3 regions of the Leuconostoc sp. JNUCC 76 genome follow, and region 1 is predicted to be linked to each of the others. Evidence: riboswitches for the same ligand, from Rfam matches in the RefSeq annotation. Region 1 holds a riboswitch; each other region holds the start of a gene.
What was found. Region 1 has a riboswitch for lysine ahead of lysA (diaminopimelate decarboxylase). Riboswitches for the same ligand answer to the same signal wherever they lie in the genome.

Region 1 (4,291 bases):
TCCATACAAGCACTTCTTACGTAATAGTGTGATTGCTGCGTTTTCTTGGAGTTTAATTGCAACCGGTGCTGGTTATATGTTCGGAAATATTCCATTTGTTAAAGCACATTTTTCTGTAATTATTTTGGGTATTGCGTTGGTAACATTAATGCCAACGATTATTGGTGTTGTTCGTTCAGCGATGATTGCAAAAAAACAGAAAAAAATAATATCGAAATAACCGCCATTCATGGCGGTTTTTCTGTATAATTATAACTATGAATAACTTAAAAAAACTACAAGAATTAACTAAAATTTCAACATTAGAGATTGCTGATGCACTAGATGTTGAAGTTGAAACTGTTGAAGCATGGCAAAACGAAGAAAAAGTACCTAGTGTGAGTGATTTTGAGGCATTAAGTGGTATCTTCTCTTCTCAATTGGATGCTCAAGGAATCGACTCCCAATCCAGTAAGCATCCAATTCACATTCGTTTATCTGTGGATTATCTATTGAATCTAGGAATAACACTTTCAGATTGGATTACTTTAAAGTGGGCCTTTGAAGGGCAGTGGAACAATGATCAGTTAGCCGTCGGATTTTTTTCTAATAATCAATTGGTGCGTGTTGTCAAAAGTGAAAACGAATTTTCGGATGCTTTTGCAGGCTATCTTATTTTACAAACTGAAGGTGAGTTTGAACCATATATTGATGAGTTTGATAATGATAGGGAATACGATTGGCGGTTGTTACGTTTGAACGATGAAAGATTTGTAGATATAACTAACGATTTAATTGCAGCCAATTTACCAGTCATCAGCTAACAGTAGAGAAGTACACAAAGTAGTGACGTCTGTATAATATTATGATACACTACAATTAGATGTTAATACTTGTGGGACAATTGAATAAATTTGTCGATAATAAGGGTATTATTTTGTCAAAAACACAGTTTTCGTAATGGAAATTGTGTTTTTTTGTTCCGATAATAAATTTTGGAGGATAATATGGATTTAGGCAATGATTTTGTTACTCGTTTGGGACTTGAAAAACCATACGACTTAGAAAAGGTACGTGGTGGTGACATTAACGAGGCGTTTTCAATCTATTCGAACAACAAGCGCTATTTTTTAAAGATTCAACAAAATGCTCAAGCAAGTTTTTTTGATCATGAGGTTGCTGGTTTAAAGGCTTTGGGGGAAGTGGTGACTGTGCCAGCCATTTTAGCGCAGGGACAATTACAAGGACACGCCTACTTAGTATTGTCGTGGATTAATCAAGGAAATGGGACACAACAAGAATTAGCAAAGTCGCTGGTTAAAATTCACCAAGCTACAGCACCAAAGTTTGGATTTGATAGTGATAATTTAGTAGATTTTGTGCCTAAAAATAATACTTGGCAATCCTCTTGGGCTGAATTTTTTGTGACACAACGCTTGGATCCGCTAATGGCGCAAGCGCAAAAAAATAATTTTTGGCTGACCCAACGTGGTGATCATTATAATAATTTACGTGAAACGATATTAAATGATAATCACGCGCAAACAGTTCAACCATCATTACTGCATGGTGATTTCTGGGCAGGAAACTTTATGTTTAACGATCAAGGTAAACCTGTATTTATTGATCCTAACGTGTTCTACGGTGATCGAGAATATGATTTAGCTATTTCAAGAGTGTTTTCCGGGTTTAGCCTGTCATTTTATGATCAATATATGCAAGAATGGTCATTGGACGATGACTGGCAAAAACGTGAAAAATGGTATGAGTTCTATTACATATTGATGCACTTTACACGATTTGGTGATATTTATGCACCGCGAATGAACCAATTATTAACGTCTTTTTAAAAGCACATGATTGCTAGCAAAGAATTAGACGGAAAAACCTTGACATTCAATAGTGATTCAGTCATAATAATGACAGAATAAAAATTATTTCACATAGAGGTCGCGATTGACAATACACTTACCGGAGTTGCTGTAGCAATTGATGGTAAGCTTAGGGGATATCGCCGAAATCAAGGGTAACTACAAATAACCTTGATTGGGCTAATAGTTAAGAGCTATTAGACTGTCGCAGAGATGCGGTGAGCTATGGAAACTGTCAAAAATGCTAACAATGCCCTTTGATAAGTCCGTTTTGCGAACCTATCAAAGGGTTTTTTTGTGTAATTCAAGGGGAAATGATGACGTATCCAACAAATGAAAAGCAACATCTGACAGTTGATGGTGTTGATACAATCGAACTGGCAAAGACATATGGCACGCCGTTAGCAGTTTACGATGTAACACTTATTCGTAAGACAATGAGGGCGTTTAAACGTATCTTTGAACAAGAAAACGTCCCATATGTTGTAAGTTATGCTGGTAAAGCTTTTGCTACTAAAGCAATTTATCAAGTGGCAGCTCAAGAAAATATTCACGCTGATGTCGTGTCTGGTGGGGAATTATATACAGCAATTAAAGCTGATTTTCCAACTCAGCATCTTAGTTTTAATGGTAATAATAAGAGTTATGATGAACTTGTGATGGCCGTTGAAAATGGTGTGGGAACAATTATTGTTGATAATTTTCTGGAGTTACAGCTACTGTCAGAAATTACGGCGGAAAAAAATGTTATTCAAGATATTTTGCTACGTATTTCACCAGGAATTTCAGCTCATACTCATGAATTTATTAGTACTGGTCAACAAGATAGTAAATTCGGCTTTGATTTACAAACGGGTCAAGCGAAGCAAGCCTATGATATTGCAATAAAAGATAACCATCTTCACTTACGTGGCTTACATGCGCACATTGGATCTCAAATATTTGATGTGACTGGATTTGAGAAAAATGCAGCACTATTAGCAGACACTGCTTATTCATGGGGATGGCAACCAGAGGTCATTAATACTGGCGGTGGATTTGGTATTCGTTATACTGATGAGGATCAACCTTTGCCAGAAAGCGAGTTTGCTGATGCTATTATCCGTGTTTTGAAAGAGAAGGCTACACGGTACAATTGGGCGATGCCAGAAATATGGATTGAACCTGGTCGTTCGATTGTCGGACCAGCCGGACAAACTCTATATACAGTTGGATCGCGTAAGGATATTCCAGGAATTAGAAATTACTTGGCTGTAGATGGTGGTATGGGAGATAATATTCGTCCAGCACTTTATCAAGCAAATTATGAAGCGGTTTTAGCCAATCAACCAAATGCTAAAAGTGAAGAGATTGTGCGAATTGCGGGTAAGTATTGTGAGTCTGGTGACGTATTGGTTTGGCAGGCAGAATTACCGGCGACAAAACCTGGTGACATTTTATCTGTGCTTGCAACAGGTGCGTATGGCTATGCAATGGCTTCAAATTATAACCGAAATCCACGACCGGCCGTTGTCTTCGTGGAAAATGATCAGCATCAAGTCGTTGTTGAACGTGAAACTTTTGAACACATGATCAGTTTAGATCAGGATTATACTCTAGGAGATAAATAACATGGCTGAAAACGAAGCACAAAAACTAATTAATTTCATTGCAAATGCAAAAAAAATTACTCCAGTAAAGGTTACATATAAAGGTACATTGGCAACTGAAGTGCCAGATACTGTGCAACAATTTGGAAATGAGTCATTTGGACAATTGATTGGCGACTGGTCTGAAATTGAATTGTTGATTAAGAATCTACCATCAGAAGATGTGTTTATTGAAAATGATTCACGTAACTCTGCCGTTCCTTTGCTTGATAAAAAAGAAATTAATGCTCGCATTGAACCAGGTGCCATTATTCGCGATCAAGTTGAAATTGGTGATAATGCGGTGATTATGCTGGGCGCAGTGATTAATATTGGTGCAGAGATTGGTGCTAACACAATGATTGATATGGGTGCTGTACTTGGCGGCCGTGCCATCGTTGGTGAAAATTCTCATATTGGTGCTGGCGCGGTATTAGCTGGTGTGATTGAACCAGCATCTGCCCAACCTGTTCGCATCGGAAATAACGTTCTAGTTGGCGCTAATGCCGTCGTTATTGAAGGCGTACAGGTCGGTGACGGCGCAGTAGTTGCGGCTGGAGCGATTGTCACAAAGGATGTACCAGCCAATACAGTAGTTGCGGGTGTTCCTGCAAAAGTTATTAAGGAGATTGATTCGAAGACGCAACAAAAGACTGCGTTAATTGACGCATTGCGAGGCTTATAATGCCAGTTAGTGAAGAAGATTTAAAAACCTATCGGCGTGACTTACATAAAATTCCAGAACTTGCTTTAGCGGAATTTAAAACGCATCGTTATTTACTAGAAAAAATTCAATCTTGGCAAACTAATTTT
Region 2 (4,291 bases), 870 kb from region 1:
ACAGAAATCCCTCCAACTTGAGTGACCATTTTTTCCAAACCTGACATATTGACTAAGGCATAAAAATCAATAGGAATGTTTAAGTAAGATTCTACAGTTTTAATAGCAGTTGCCGTTGAACCATAGGCGTAAGCTGCATTTATTTTTTGAGGGAAAGTACTTTCGTATCCCGGAATAGAAACCATTGCATCACGAGGAATAGAAATCATTGTTGTTTTTTTTGTCTTGGGGTTAACAAGAAGCAACATCATTGAATCGGTACGTCCTTTGTAGGTACGTCCTAATTCGCCGGTATCCGTTCCAAACAACAAAATAGACAAAGGCTTTCCACTTTGAACAACGCTTGAGACGTTTCGGGATTTAGTGACGCCACTGCTCTTGTATGTTTTATCAATTGCTGATTTAGTATTATGGATAGCCATCCAAGCAAATGTGCCCGACACGATAAGTAAGAGACCGACAACAAGTAAGATAATATTTCGTAGTTTGTGACTACTTTTTGAATAGCGAGCAATTCTGGACTTAACTGCAGTTTGTTTATTTTTTTTCATAACGGTCTCTCGATTGTTTTGGCCAATGAAATATGGCGGTTTGTAAGATAATAAAGACAGCTACCGAGTTGTATCGATATACTGCTATTTTTGGGGTAACAAAGGCAAAAGACTGGAAACTAACGATTAATCAAAAAATAGTAACTATTGTTCTCACCATATTTTGAGATTATTCATCTAGCAATAATTCATCTGCCATGTGATAGATATTTAAGAGCACGACTAAAAATATCGGCAAAAACCAACTGATAGTAATGATATCGGACCAAGTTAAAGTCAAGATTAAATTTTAACCATATCAGCTTTTTTTTATAATTATATCTCATATAATGCTACAATTATTAAGAGCTATAAGCAAATGAGTTTGTAGAAATTTAATATTTGGGAGAATGTGAGTAAGCGGTGTCAATTGAGTATTATTGTCGTCATAAAACTATGTTTGTGTCAGTTCAATTTGAATATGCTTATCTGTATCATCACAATTATAAATAATGTTAATTCCACCGGATAAACTAAGAAAAATTTTAATTATTACTTTTGGCATTATTTTTGTTTTTTTAGGTATTCAAGTTCGATTTCATATGATATTTATGCAAGTTCTGGACGCGACTACAGATTTTGCAGTAAACAATATTTTATCGTTGAAAATACCCCTATACTTAGGGTTAGGTAATCTTTTTTCCCATTATTGGGTCGTCATCCCATTGATAGCGGTCATGGTAGCATTTCTTTATTTCATAAATTATAAGATTGCTGCCTGGTGGTTTGCCATTACACAACTTGTTGCGATGTTGCTGACATGGGTTATTACAATTATTTTACGCATTCATTGGCAGGATGGCCCTAAAATAGGTGAAACTATACCTAACTTATTGTTGGTGTGGTGGTTGCAATTGCTCTTGCTGTTGGTCATTATTATGCCACATTTGGTCAAGTCGAGAAAAATTCAAGTGATGATCAATATTGTCATTGGTTTGTTTTGGTTATCAATTATGCTAGCCCGTATTCAGTCTCATCATATGGCATTGACTAGTGGGTTGGGAGCAATCACCTTTGGCTATTTTTGGTGGCAGTTTAGTGCACAACAATATTATAAACGGGCGCGACATTGGCAAAAGGTACTTGAAATTGACGGGCGCGTATAAGTGTGTTATTATTTTGATTGTGTCAAAGAGGTTGCAACCGACATGAGTCGCATGATGAAGTCCGCCAGGATGTTGAAATCATGTAAAAGGGAAGGTTGCCGAAAGAATTATCTGGCAAGATAATTCTTGGGCTAGTGATTAATAGTTGCTAGACTGTCGCAAAATTGCGGTGCGCTTTGAAAAGTGATTAATAATGACTTTTTAAACCTCTTCCGTTTGTTGTGAAGAGGTTTTTTATTTTGAGAAGGAGATATTATGTCTGAACATAATGGACACATACAGCGTAGATTGAAAACGCGACATGTGTCGATGATTGCATTAGGTGGTTCAATAGGAACGGGATTATTTGTAGCATCAGGAGCAACTGTTGCTCAAGCTGGACCACTAGGAGCTATTGTTGCTTATTTAGCTATTGGTGTAATGGTTTATTTTTTGATGACCTCACTGGGGGAAATGGCTACATATTCACCAACATCAGGTTCATTTTCTGATTATGCTGGAAAATATGTTGATCCCGCATTGGGATTTGCAATGGGTTGGAACTATTGGTTCAATTGGGCTATCACGCTTGCTGTTGATATTGTTGCTGTTGGTTTAGTAGCTGAGTTCTGGTTTCCACATACACCTGGATGGATATTTTCCGCAGTTGCGTTATTACTTATCTTTTTGATTAATATCTTTTCGGTTGGTACTTTTGGTGAAGCAGAGTTTTGGTTATCAATGATTAAGGTGATAACTATCATTGCTTTCCTAGTTGTTGGTCTGGCTACTATTTTTGGTGTAATTCATTCTGACATCAATGTCATGAAAAACTTGTCGGTCGGTAATCACGGATTTGTTGGTGGACCTCAAGCTGTTTTGTCAGTATTCGTTGTTGCCGGATTTTCTTTTCAAGGAACTGAGTTAATTGGTATTACTGCTGGAGAAGCTAAGGATCCTGATAAGTCAGTTCCTAAGGCGATAAATCAAGTGTTTTGGCGTATCTTACTGTTTTATATTCTGGCAATTTTTGTCATTTCCGCTTTGGTTTACTATAAAGATCCGCGCTTGTTGAGTTCTTCTACACAAAACATTGCTGTCTCACCATTTACTATTGTATTTAAAAATGCAGGAATTGCTTTTGCGGCTAGTTTAATGAATGCAGTTATTTTAACATCAATTGTTTCGTCAGCAAATTCAGGTTCATATGCTTCTACACGGATGTTGTACGCTATGGCGCGTAAAGGCGATGCCCCTAAAATTTTTGCCAAGCTTTCAAGTAGAGGGGTACCAGTTGCAGCCTTAGTATTAACTACTGCGATTGGCCTATTAGCATTTATTGCTAACACCAAAGGGGGATCAGTTGCTTATACTTGGCTGGTCAATGCCTCTGGGTTAACTGGATTCATCGCTTGGGTCGGCATTGCTATCTCTCATTATCGCTTCCGAAGAGCTTATGTGGCGCAAGGAAAGAGTCTGTCTGATTTGAAATACAAGGCTAAGTGGTTCCCATTTGGTCCACTATTTGCGCTAGTAATTTCTATTGGTGTTATTATTGGTCAGGATCCGGACAGTTTTGCCCATCTAAATTGGGAAAAAATATTTGTGACTTACTTATCAGTTCCTTTGTTTGTAATCTTATATTTTTGGTACAAAGTTTCTCACAAAACGAAGCTAATTGCTCTAAAAGATGTTGATCTAAAACAATATAAATAAAGGCATACAAAAAAAGACACTGCATCATTGTAGTGTCTTTTTTATGAGTAATAACTTAACCGCGAACTACTAGGACGTCCACTTTAGCAGATCTCGTTACGAATTCAGTAACAGAACCAATAACTAAACGTTCTACAGCGTTTAATCCAGTTGCACCAATAACAATCAAATCAGCATTGACTTCGTTAGGTACATCTTTAGCGATTAATGACTTGGGTGAACCATATTCGATTAGATAATCAACATTTTTAACACCAGCTTCAATTGCCTGTGTTTTATATTTTTCTAAGCTCTTACGCGTTTCATCTGACACTGCTTCGACCATTGTATCGTCGAAACTAGCCACATTTTGAAATGCACGGGTATCGATAACGTTTAAAATTGACAAGACGCCTTCATCACCAGCATCCAAGGTCAGTTCAACCGCACGCGTTAATGCAGCTTCAGATTCTTTTGATCCATCCATTGGTACTAAAATCCTATGATAATTTGCTGTCATAATAACATCCCTTCTTGCAATATGCAATGTGTTCTTCTTCTACACCTCTAGTATAGCGCTTTCATAATAAAATTAATAGTATGTTCTTTAACCTAATTAAACACGGGTTTTAATTTATACAAAAAGCGCCCACGAATGTGGACGCACGGGCTTAGCCCGGAACACTCAATTAATACCGTTAATCGCTACGCAGATTTTCCTCGAAATTATCGAGGTGGATGGTTCATCAAGATTGTCAGATTACCGAATGAAAGGGCATATCTTCTAAGTCATGAATTCCCAACCGAAAATAAAAGTTGTAAGGAAAAAGCTGATGATGTAGCAATGCGTATATCTGAGGAATTCATATAGTATTATAACGCGAAAACTCGCTAACTAAAAGACTTGACTTTTTAGTTTAG
Region 3 (4,291 bases), 770 kb from region 1:
AGCTATCATCATTTTCCAAATCAGGACGCACACGGCCGACGAATGTTTCACGTTTCCCTTCGGCATTAATTGGCTGTGGGTACAACTGTTCCTTTGGATTATCTTCCAAAACAACACCTGGAGCCTCACTCAAAATTGCTTGAAGATCAGCAGCTGTCGCTCCTGATTCGGCATCCGTTTCAAAATAAACGGTCTCGCCATGACCAATAGGAACAGGTACACGGACCGCAGTCGCTGTTACTTTGACTGCTTTAGAATTTTTATCACCAAACATAATTTTTTTAGTCTCATGAATCATCTTCCATTCCTCATGAGTGTAACCGTCTTCTTCGAAAACATCTATTTGTGGTAGTAAATTATAAGCTAAGGGATAATGATGCTTAGCACTTTTAACCGGCAAAATCTCAGCATGCATCTCTTTACCGGCATTGTGGGCATCAGTTTCTGAAACTAGCTCTTGCCATGCAGATTGTCCCGCACCAGAAGCAGCTTGATAAGTTGAAACGATAACACGTGTCAAACCATACTTGGCTTTAATAGGTGCCAGAGCAACAACCATTTGAATCGTTGAACAGTTAGGGTTGGCAATAATTCCTTGGTGTTGTTTCAAATCTGCTTCATTAACTTCAGGAACAATTAACGGGACATCATCATTCATTCGCCATTGGCTTGAATTATCAACAACCACAGCGCCGCGTTTCACAGCTTCGGGTGCAAATCGAGCTGAAACTGAACCACCACCGCTAGCCAAAACTAAATCAACCCCATCAAAACTTTCTGGAGTTGCTTCCTCAACAACCACATCTGTACCCTTAAATTGCAGTGTTTTACCTGCTGAACGTGACGAAGCAAGCAATTTTATGTTCTTCACGGGAATTGTTGATTGCTCTAATTGTTCAATAAGTCGTGTGCCCACAGCACCTGTTGCGCCAAGGATGGCAACACTATATTCTCTAGTCATTATCTTCTCCTAATCTACTAAAATACGATGTATTCTATCTTGTAGTCCTGTTGTGATTTCCCACGGCGCCAAACCTGCAAACTGTGCAACGTCCTCTATCGTGTTCTCTAAGTCTCCATCTTGACCAATAAAGGTTACTGTTGTACCTTCTGGATATTCATGAGGCAAACGTATCATTAACTGATCCATTGCTACTTGGCCTACAATAGGAGCGTATTGACCGTCAATAATAACCCTAAACCCCATTAATTTGCGTAGCCAACCATCCCCATAACCAATAGGAACAGTGCCTATCCACTCGTTTTGAGTTGTCGTATATTTATGTGAATAACTAATGCCTTCACCAGCAGGTAAGCGTTTAACAAAATTAACCTCGCTGCGCAGGGCCATGACGGGCTTCAGGTTGCGCCCATCCGCCAGTTCACCACGAGAGGGTTCAATCCCATAAAGCACCGTTCCTACGCGGACAACTTCATGGGGAACCTCTTGTGCATGATACATTGCAGCACCCGAATTAGCAACATGATAATACTTTGGTTTTGGCAAGTCATCTGTCAATTGATGCCAGCGTGTTAATTGTTTTTGGAAGTACCGGGTATCTGATGAATCAGATTCGGCAAAGTGCGTCGATAGTCCAACATATTCAAACTTATCAGCATGATCCAAAACAAACTGTATTGCTTTCGCTAAAGTTTCACGATCTCTAAATCCAATTCTACCCATGCCAGTATCGATACCTAGTGTAACAGGTAATCGCTGTTCACCAGTTAACTGCTGTTCTGCTTTCTCCAGCCAGTCCAATGAAACAACAGTTGCCATGATATGCTGGACAGCCATTAGTTCAACATACTTTACCTGTGAAATACCTAAAATTAAAATTGGTGCGGTTATGCGCTCGTGTCGTAGTGCAATAGCTTCATCAAGAACAGCTACGCCTAAGCCATAAATACCTCCTGCCACAGCAGCTTGAGCCATAGGAATCAAACCAAATCCATAAGCATTCGACTTAACGGTCAAAAAAACCTTGTCCGCACCTGATACATTTTTAACGGTCATTATATTATGTTCAACAGCGCTCTTTGAAACTTCAAGACGTGTTGGACGTGTTATTGCCTCTACCATATGTTAGCCCATTCACAGATATCCATGAATGCATACCTCCTCTATTAAAAAATCCACAGCGCACAAGTAGCAGCCATGGATCCCAATTAATTGCAATCTATAACATAGCACCCCGCTTACGCGACAGTCCAACGATTTTTCACCGATTGGCCCAGCTACTTGGTGTCACAGCACCAATGCTTCGGCTACATCCCCTTTAACTTGTTTCATTGTGCCTGTAAGCACTCCGCAAGCGACTAATGTCAGCAGCAACCTCTATGATTCTTAAATTGTTATTATTGTATTCTAATTTTTTTTATTTGTCAAATTCAATATTTTTACGCTTGTTTGATTGATAAGACTGCTAAATCACCGTATAATAAGTTTAATAACTTATGAAATGATGGGAACTATGACGCGACTTGTTACAGCTACAGAAATGCAGCAAATAGATAATTACACGATTGAGACTATTGGTATGCCACAGGATGTATTAATTGAACGGGCCGCAATGGCAGTGCTTGATGTCATCGGTGCCGGTAGATTCGATTTAAGTCATGTATTGGTACTAGCTGGTCTTGGTAATAATGGTGCTGACGGCGTAGCAATTGCTCGTCTCTTGTACGCTCAAGGCGTAAATGTCTCATTACAATTTGTCGGAAACGTTAGCCGTGCGAAAGACAGTGTAAAACGGCAACTGGCAATCATTGAGAAGCATGGCTTAGTTCGTTCTGAAAAAAGTGATTTTAATGAGGCAACTTTAATTATTGATGCGATATTTGGGGTTGGATTGAACAACGTTCTACCTGAAGGCTTACAAAAAATGATTAAAGCGGCCAACCACATTGATAAACCTGTTATTGCTGTTGATGTTCCTACTGGTATTGATGCAACGACGGGAGAGATACGTGGAGCCGCTCTTAAAGCTCACACTACAGTCACTTTTGGCTTCACAAAGGTTGGCTTAACGCAACAAAATGGTTGTTATCTTTCTGGGAATGTTATTTTAAAAGATGTCGGAATGCTTGTTCCTGATGATTTTGAATTCAGTTTACAAGAGGCGCTACCTGTTGCATAAAATATAGTACTTCACAATATAAAAAAAACAGTTTATTAATGCTAACCAGGCATTAATAAACTGTTTTTTAGTCAATATGTGTAACTTCATCGCCAATCAACAATTTCTTCTCCTTCTTTGGCAAACAATAACAAATCAGCAATTGATGTACGTTTTAACCGTTTCTTAAAATCCTTTTCTGCCTCATAGACAATAGATAGAACTTCTTTTGTTCCTTCAGCAACAGCAGTTTTGGCAGGAAACACGCGATCTGCTAATTGGGTAGAATGAATAAAGCTATCTTCTCCTTCGATTGCCTCATAAACATCCAATAACGTAATATCATTGGTATGACGAGCCAATTTGAAGCCACCTTCCTTACTAGCAATCGCTTTTACTAAATTTGCAACAACTAATTTACGCATTGTTTTTTTTAAGTATGATTCAGAAACTTCTAAATGTTCACTTAAAACATGACTTTTAATAGGTAGGCTATCTTTTTGCAAAGCTAGCATAACCAAGACGACCAAACTTTGTTCAACTGCACTAGACATTTTCATTTATTTTTCCAACTTCATTTCTTTATGTACGCAGTCTGCCGACTGCTTTTAAATTAATGCTTAAAAGTTAACTGATTATGGTTTAATTTCATTTGGTACACAAACCATGTTAGTACCATTGATATCACCCCTAATGACAACAATACAGTTAAGTCTGATACAACACTGCCACCCATAGAAATTGTTTCGCGGAAGGCATGGACAGAGTAACTCATTGGCATCCATGGATGAATCGCCTCAAAAAAGCTGTTTGACAACTCAATAGGATAAGATCCCGCACTAGCACTCAGTTGTAATACCATCAAAACCAGCATAATCCCTGACCCTAGTTTACCAATTAGCACATTAAACAAGACAACAAACTGGTTGAACCCAAAGGATGCTGCTAAGGCTACAACAAATGTCATCGCTGGCCGCTGCGCTTCCATACCATCTACTAAGAAGAGTAAACCAGTCATAATCAATGCTTGTCCAATAAAAACTGGCGCATTAATTAACTGCTTATTAGCCCACCATGTGAAACCATTTTTTGGCTTTTTAGAAACCGTCATGAAATCAAATATGGTCGTAAATGTGATCATACCAACAAATAGCCCAACAGACATCATATAT

Region 2: linked by a shared signal. The riboswitch ahead of JNUCC76_RS09805 (amino acid permease) and the one ahead of lysA (diaminopimelate decarboxylase) in region 1 are both predicted to bind lysine.
Region 3: linked by a shared signal. The riboswitch ahead of alr (alanine racemase) and the one ahead of lysA (diaminopimelate decarboxylase) in region 1 are both predicted to bind lysine.

Annotation. Positions count from the first base shown of each region.
Region 1 covers NZ_CM132206.1:615,995-620,285, forward strand. The annotation lists gene JNUCC76_RS03225 (VTT domain-containing protein) at 1-220, shown strand, start outside; gene JNUCC76_RS03230 (XRE family transcriptional regulator) at 258-803, shown strand; gene JNUCC76_RS03235 (fructosamine kinase family protein) at 987-1,829, shown strand; lysine riboswitch at 1,916-2,084, shown strand; gene lysA (diaminopimelate decarboxylase) at 2,168-3,460, shown strand; gene dapD (2,3,4,5-tetrahydropyridine-2,6-dicarboxylate N-acetyltransferase) at 3,462-4,163, shown strand; gene JNUCC76_RS03250 (N-acetyldiaminopimelate deacetylase) at 4,163-4,291, shown strand, end outside.
Region 2 covers NZ_CM132206.1:1,942,760-1,947,050, reverse strand. The annotation lists gene JNUCC76_RS09815 (LCP family protein) at 1-551, opposite strand, end outside; gene JNUCC76_RS09810 (hypothetical protein) at 1,268-1,696, shown strand; lysine riboswitch at 1,714-1,881, shown strand; gene JNUCC76_RS09805 (amino acid permease) at 1,952-3,391, shown strand; gene JNUCC76_RS09800 (universal stress protein) at 3,447-3,890, opposite strand; gene JNUCC76_RS09795 (replication-associated recombination protein A) at 4,283-4,291, opposite strand, start outside.
Region 3 covers NZ_CM132206.1:2,045,538-2,049,828, forward strand. The annotation lists gene JNUCC76_RS10340 (aspartate-semialdehyde dehydrogenase) at 1-961, opposite strand, end outside; gene alr (alanine racemase) at 971-2,083, opposite strand; lysine riboswitch at 2,181-2,349, opposite strand; gene JNUCC76_RS10350 (NAD(P)H-hydrate epimerase) at 2,475-3,140, shown strand; gene JNUCC76_RS10355 (RrF2 family transcriptional regulator) at 3,227-3,679, opposite strand; gene JNUCC76_RS10360 (YhgE/Pip family protein) at 3,733-4,291, opposite strand, start outside.